2 regions of the Endozoicomonas sp. 2B-B genome follow, and region 2 is predicted to be linked to the other one. Evidence: predicted binding sites of a transcription regulator. Region 2 holds the regulator's gene; the other holds the start of a gene.
The links. Region 2 encodes LexA, which represses DNA repair genes until DNA is damaged. Its sites were predicted from a motif close to TACTGTNTANNTANACAGTA; they were not measured.

Region 1 (3,397 bases), 890 kb from region 2:
CCAGAAAACGTCTGCGACCATTTTATAAATTGCTGAGGCCGGTTTTTACCGGCCTGTTCAAGAAGAGATAAAGGGTATTTTCTATGGCAGGTCATAGTAAATGGGCCAATATCAAACACCGTAAGGCGGCTCAGGACGCCAAGCGTGGCAAAATCTTCACCAAGATCATTCGTGAGTTGGTGGTGGCGGCCAAGCAGGGCGGTGGGAATATCGAGGATAACCCCAAGCTGCGTCAGGTGGTTGACAAGGCTCTGGGTGCCAATATGACCCGTGACACCATCAACAGGGCGATTGCTCGTGGTGCCGGTGGTGATGACGATTCCAACATGGAAGAAGTGACCTACGAAGGTTATGGTGCTGGCGGTATCGCGGTGCTGGTGGAATGTCTGACAGACAACCGTAACCGTACCGTTGCAGAAGTACGCCATGCTTTCTCCAAGCATGGTGGTAATCTGGGTACTGACGGTTCTGTAGCCTACCTGTTTGAGCGTAAGGGGCAAATCTTCTTCGAACCGGGTCTGGATGAAGACACTGTCATGGAAGCTGCTCTGGAAGCCGGTGCTGAAGATGTACTGACTAACGACGATGGCTCCATTGAAGTGGTCACTGAGTGGACTGAGTTCATGGCGGTAAAAGAAGCTATTGAAGCTGCAGGTTTGAAACCAGCGGGCGGCGAAGTAGCGATGATCGCTTCTACCCGGACTGAACTGGACAAAGACGGTGCGGAAAAAATCATGAAGCTGGTGGATCGTCTCGAAGACCTGGACGATGTGCAAAATGTTTACACTAACGCTGACATTCCTGCCGAAGTGATGGCGCAGCTGGACTAAGTTGTTCTGTCGGTGTGAAGAGCCTCGATAACGAAAGTGTCGGGGTTTTTTGTTTCTGTTCCGGAGATACCAGCCCGGCTGGAACATCTGTGAACGCCCAGACATTGAAGCCTACCAGCAGCATAAACAATAGAATAATGATGCCTGTGATAATCATTAATGTTTTTAGCAGGTCGGACATTAATCGTTTCCGGATCATCTTGTGGAGTAAAACAGTCTTGAGCAAGAACAATGATCTTTGCGGTTCTCGCCACGAAAGTATTACCAGAGAAATACTAAGCTGCTTCTATCGTTACTCACAGGCAAATTTGGTAATTCAGTGTTCTTGAATTGTAAGTTTCTGATACCCACCGGCACCGCTGGTATATTGTATGGGTGTACAGTATCCTTTTGACATAACCATGACTTTGAACCCTCGCCTGTCAGATTTTTTTGGCAGAAGCTGTCACACTCATTGACCCCGGGGGGCATCAAACGCTGTCATTGAAAATAGCGATATCTGACTTGAGAATACATTCTGAATGGCCATCCTGATGGGGATAGATCCGGGCTCAAGAATTACCGGCTATGGATTAATTGAAGAAGTAGGCAATAAAACACATTATGTGGCGTCCGGTTGTATTCGCATCCGGGAGGCGCCTCTACCTGAGCGGTTGCAGCAGATTTATGAAGGCATCAGCACTTTGATCGAACGTTACATCCCGCAGTCCGTCGGTGTGGAGCAAGTGTTCATGTCCAGAAATGCTGATTCGGCACTGAAACTGGGTCAGGCCAGGGCTGCGGCCATTGTGGCTGTGGTTAATCACAATATTGAAGTGTCGGAATACTCTGCCCGGCAGGTCAAGCAGGCTGTGGTTGGTAAAGGCTCTGCGGATAAGTACCAGGTAAAGCACATGGTGAAGTCGATCCTTGACTTGAATGATACCCCTCAGGGCGATGCTGCGGACGCTCTGGCGGTTGCTCTTTGTCATGCTCATACTCGTTCCAGTCTGGTCAGGATGGCGGGTGCTACGGGTACTCGACGTCGTCGTCTTACGGGGCAGTCAGGAGGCTGACCGAGAATAGCGCCCGTAGCGAGGACGGCAGAAAATTGAGGATGAAAATTCGGTTTTGTGAGGAGAATAGCGAGCTATTTGACGAACAAAAGCGGATTTTTAGACCAATTTGCTGCCGCCGCAGTAGGGCAGTCTATTCCCGGTCAGCCTCCTTAGTTTGGGTGGACACAAAGGTGAAAGGAAGCAATGCAAAACACCAGATCCAGGATCTGTTGTGGCGTGTAGATTTTCTTCAGTTCTTTCCAGTTCTCCGGACTTATGATCTGTTCTTTGTAGAGTTCTTCAGTGGTTTTCAGTAACAGGCGTTGTTTGTTGTCCCAGCCCGGTGCCAGATGGCCACGGGAAACCATTTGTACATCACTGGCTTTCAGTCCCGTATCCAGTGCGCATTGAGCAATATCCGGGATCAGGTGTCTGGTATTGCAAATGTACGCACTTCTCAGGGCAACCAGAGCGCGATCTCTCATCGGGAGGCTGCTGTAGCCTTGTATATAACTGATGAAGCTGCGAGCAGGCTTATCAAGCTCAGGTGAGTTTGCCGGGCGTCCCGGGAAATCTTCCTTTAACAAAGATTTTTGTGACTTGATGAAAGGGATGGGAATAGGGCCACCGGGTACAGCTGGGTGGTATTCACTGGCCAGGCCAGCCTCGGGCAGGATCTGCCAGAGTGATCCCAGAAATGTGCGAAGTTTCTTCAAGGGGGCAGCTCCTTCAGATCATCGAATTGAACTTCTCTTAGTGATTAGAGAGTGACAATTCTCAGGAGTTCTACGCCCTCGTCGTATTGTTAGGCGTTCTGACCTTATAGTCAGAAAATAAAAGATTTGGAAAACAGGATGATTGGAAGAATTCGGGGCCTTCTGGCTGACAAACAGCCCCCTCATTTGCTGATAGAGACCCATGGTATCGGGTATGAAGTGGAAGCTCCGATGTCGGTTTTTTATAAACTGCCGGACGTTGGTCAGGAGGTCGTGTTATATACCCACTTTGTAGTGCGCGAAGATGCTCAGCTCCTATACGGTTTTAGCAATCGTGATGAGCGGGAGTTGTTTAGAACTCTGATCAAGGTCAATGGGGTTGGTCCCAAGCTCGGACTGACCCTGTTGTCCGGTATAGAAGCTGATGCTTTTGTGCGCTGTGTGCAGGAAGGTGATAGTGCCACTTTGGTGAAGTTGCCGGGTGTGGGTAAAAAAACAGCCGAGCGGCTGATTGTTGAAATGAAAGATAAGCTGGATCGTTGGCAGTCAGCACCTCTGCTGGAAGGTAAGCCTCTGGTTGTCGGTGGCGAAATGGCTGCCGGAGCAAAAGATATTGAACAGGAAGCCGTCAGTGCTCTGGTGGCCCTGGGTTATAAGCCCCAGGAAGCCGGCAAAGTCATTGGTAAGTTGCTCAAGGATGGCATGACCAGTGAAGAGCTGATTCGTCAGGCTCTGAAAAGTATGATCTGATAACACCGCGTCTTACTTTAAAAGGTGAGATGATTGAGTCTCACCTGCTTGTCTGCTTTGTAGT
Region 2 (3,397 bases):
ATAGGTTCTGACTCTGCCGTCATAAACGAGCATCTTGATCAGATACTGTCTGAATGTTATCAAACCGAAAAGCTGGACCGTCCTGACCAGGACAGGTGCCTGGCTGACGTCGCAGAAGACTTCGTGAAAGAGAAAACTCATGGAAAAATCAATAAGTTGTTTCATGGTCATTCTAAAACTCGACGAGAACAGATTAAAACGGTAATTGGTAATGTGATGGAATTCGAGGGTATCTGGAAAAGTCCATTTTCTAAAGAAAAAACAGCTTCGGGCAAATTTATTTGCGCAGACGGAAGTATAATTGAAAACGTCAAGATGATGAAGTCAACTGAAAATGTTCAATTTTTTCATAACAGAAAATTTGGAGCCATTGGCAAAGAATTCCGATCAGTTTATGGTGAAGATCTTAAATTAGTCGCAATAATAACACCTGATGACAGTCCAACAGGGATTAACAACCTTGATTCTGATACAATCAATCACCTGATTGACGGATTAAATGGCTCTAAAATAGAGATGGATCTAATGCTACCCAAGATAAAAATAGACGGCAGTTGTGACACCAATTTACTCGACAAAATTTATCAGACATTTGGAGCCGCTGTCATAAGGTCTGAAGATTTAACAAGATTAGGCCATCCCTCAAATTGTGATCTGGAAATTCTTCAGAAGACCAGAGTATCCATTGATGAAGAGGGAGCTTATGGTCAAGTTGCCACTGCCGCAACAAGAACGCTCAGAGGGTTCGGTACAAAAAAACCACCACACTTTCATTTTGTCTCCCCTGGTTACATTGCCATTGTAGATGGACAAGGCAATCGGTTGGTGGAGATGCTGATTAAGGATGGCAGCTTTTTAGAATTTTATGCGGCTGGGAATGACTCAGCTGAAAGCTTGAAATCTAATGATTTGAAATCTGATAAAAGTTTGAAACCAAATGACTTGACAGCTGATAGCAAAATGACTCCTATCGAAAATTATAAAAATTACAGAAAATTAGATGAACCCAAAAAAGACGAAAGAATTATTGAAGAAACTATTAACTCTATAAAATATATGTTACCAGATGATGAATCTATTGATGTGAGCAAACTAATATACCATAGGTTTGATCCGAAAGAGGATTTTAATATCAAAAGTGCCAAAGCACTTAAATCCAGATTAGCTATCCATACTGGTACTAAGGACAATGCCCTTGAAATCAGAGAAAAAATATTAGAATGGCTTGATTACAAACATGTAGATTTTGTTAAAGTTTGGCATGGTTTTGATGGCTTTGAAGTAGAAGTTTCAAATGATGCCTGGGATGCACTGCGGAAGAAATTAACTTCTACACAATCATAAATAAAATGCGAAATCCGGAGATTAACCACCTCCGGATTTTTTATTAAAAAAAGCTTCAGGGACTCAGCTTGCGAATTTCAGCCAACAACTCATCACTATGGTGGCAAAGCATGCCTCACCTGCACCATTGACAACCCTCTTGTCATTTTTTACTTATCGTCGCAGCCTGGCAAGGTACTTAATAACTTGCCACCACAAGAATACTGTATATAATCACAGATACTGTATAAAAAAACAGACTGAGAGACCATGATCAAACTGACTAAACGGCAATCCGAGATACTGGACCTGATCAAATCTCATATTGAAGAGACAGGTTTCCCACCCACCAGGGCCGAAATCGCCAAGACCTTCGGCTTTCGCTCACCCAATGCTGCCGAAGAACATCTCAGGGCACTGGCCCGTAAAGGCGCTATCGAGATTACCCCCGGAGCCTCCCGTGGTATCCGCATTCCAGACAGCCAGCCTGAAGGCCTTCCGATTATTGGACAGGTTGCTGCCGGGAACCCGATCCTCGCCCAGGAACATATCGAAGACCACCTGATGCTCAATCCCGCTTTCTTCACCCCATCGGCAGACTTCCTGTTAAGGGTAAAAGGAATGAGCATGAAGGACATCGGGATTCTTGATGGTGACCTGCTGGCCGTTCACAAGACAACAGATGTTCGAAACGGTCAGGTTGTCGTCGCCCGGATTGAAGATGATGTCACCGTGAAAAGATTCGAGAAACAGAAAAACAAAGTATTGCTGCATCCGGAAAACGACGAGTTCGAAACCATAGTCGTTGATCTCACTCAGGATGCCTTTGCCATCGAAGGTTTAAGCGTCGGAGTCATCAGAAATCAGTCCTGAGACGGAATAAGATGAGTCTGACCATTATTCCAGAGACACTACTCACAACAGGCAGCTGTTGTTAAAGGCCCACTACGCTGAAGTGCGAATAACAAACAGCGTCCGGGCTATGCCAGAAGGAAGAATTTATGCTGTACCGAACCAGCAGTGAAAGGCACAATTTTTCAGCCCCAAGCTATCAGACCAATACAGTCTGCATTAACCCCTCGCGCCTAGAAAAGACTTTATCAGGAAAAACTGAAAAGTCTCTGAAGCCCAGTATTAATGAACTCATTCTTTCAGGTCAACCCTGGCAGGCAGAACAACTCCTGACGCCCATGCTCAGTCAGCTGTCCACTGACAGTGAACGTTGGTTGACCCTGATTCTGGCAGATGACACCAGAACCCTGCACTGGTTAAAGAATTGCGACTTAAATCATGACAAGGTGCAAATCTTTAGCTCCAACAATATTAATCAGACATTGGAACTCACCAGGAAAGCGCTGGCATCCGGAACCAGCCACACTGTCATCAGCTGGCTGGGGCATTTGGATAAAGGGTGGCTAAGTAGGCTTGAAAGCGCAGCCAGGAATGGACAGTGTCAGGGGCTGGCTATTCGCACTAGACAGGTTGCATGATGCCTGTCATTTCCATGAAAATAGAGTCAGTGCAGTACTCTGTTCTCAGGAATCTCTTCTTCAGAAGACTGCGGACGAGTAAGTTCAGCAACTTCACGCATGCCTGCATCAAACATGACCTTTGCCACTTGCAGGTGGTCCCCTTCAAGATACATCTTGGCTTCCTCTGAAAACTTCATAGTCAGCAGCGGCTCACCCTCGTCATCACTGCGTCGCAGAACGATCTCTCCTGTTGGAAGTTCCACAATTTCCAAAAACGATGCAGCCATATTTCGTTCCATAAATAGCGTATAAGAGGGAGAAATCATGCAGCATTGTGACTTATGATGCAATAGGTCAGTACAGAGTAATGCAAAGTGTTATTGCAGACTGGAAAGTAAAAACCCTTAAAAGAGCTGCAGCTTTTGCCCCCGTATTGCAGCATACACACGATAAACTGGAATTAATCAGGCTGTTAGCGACAGAGCAAAGCCCAATACTTTCGCACCATTCATCGTGCCATAATCAACAGGGCTAATCGCCTCAACCGGAACAGCATATTCGGCAGCACGCAGCTTGAGATCATTCAACATATATTTAACCTG

Region 1: a site for LexA is predicted at 1,196-1,215, ahead of ruvC (crossover junction endodeoxyribonuclease RuvC). Genes of this name have one in related genera too.

Annotation. Positions count from the first base shown of each region.
Region 1 covers NZ_JBLZMU010000001.1:4,570,941-4,574,337, reverse strand. The annotation lists gene ACOMHB_RS17895 (YebC/PmpR family DNA-binding transcriptional regulator) at 84-830, shown strand; gene ACOMHB_RS17890 (hypothetical protein) at 827-1,084, opposite strand; gene ruvC (crossover junction endodeoxyribonuclease RuvC) at 1,352-1,885, shown strand; gene ACOMHB_RS17880 (carboxymuconolactone decarboxylase family protein) at 2,038-2,583, opposite strand; gene ruvA (Holliday junction branch migration protein RuvA) at 2,722-3,333, shown strand.
Region 2 covers NZ_JBLZMU010000001.1:3,684,150-3,687,546, forward strand. The annotation lists gene ACOMHB_RS14000 (serpin family protein) at 1-1,344, shown strand, start outside; gene lexA (transcriptional repressor LexA) at 1,594-2,196, shown strand; gene ACOMHB_RS14010 (SulA-like leucine-rich domain-containing protein) at 2,325-2,813, shown strand; gene ACOMHB_RS14015 (hypothetical protein) at 2,840-3,082, opposite strand; gene ACOMHB_RS14020 (PTS sugar transporter subunit IIB) at 3,260-3,397, opposite strand, start outside.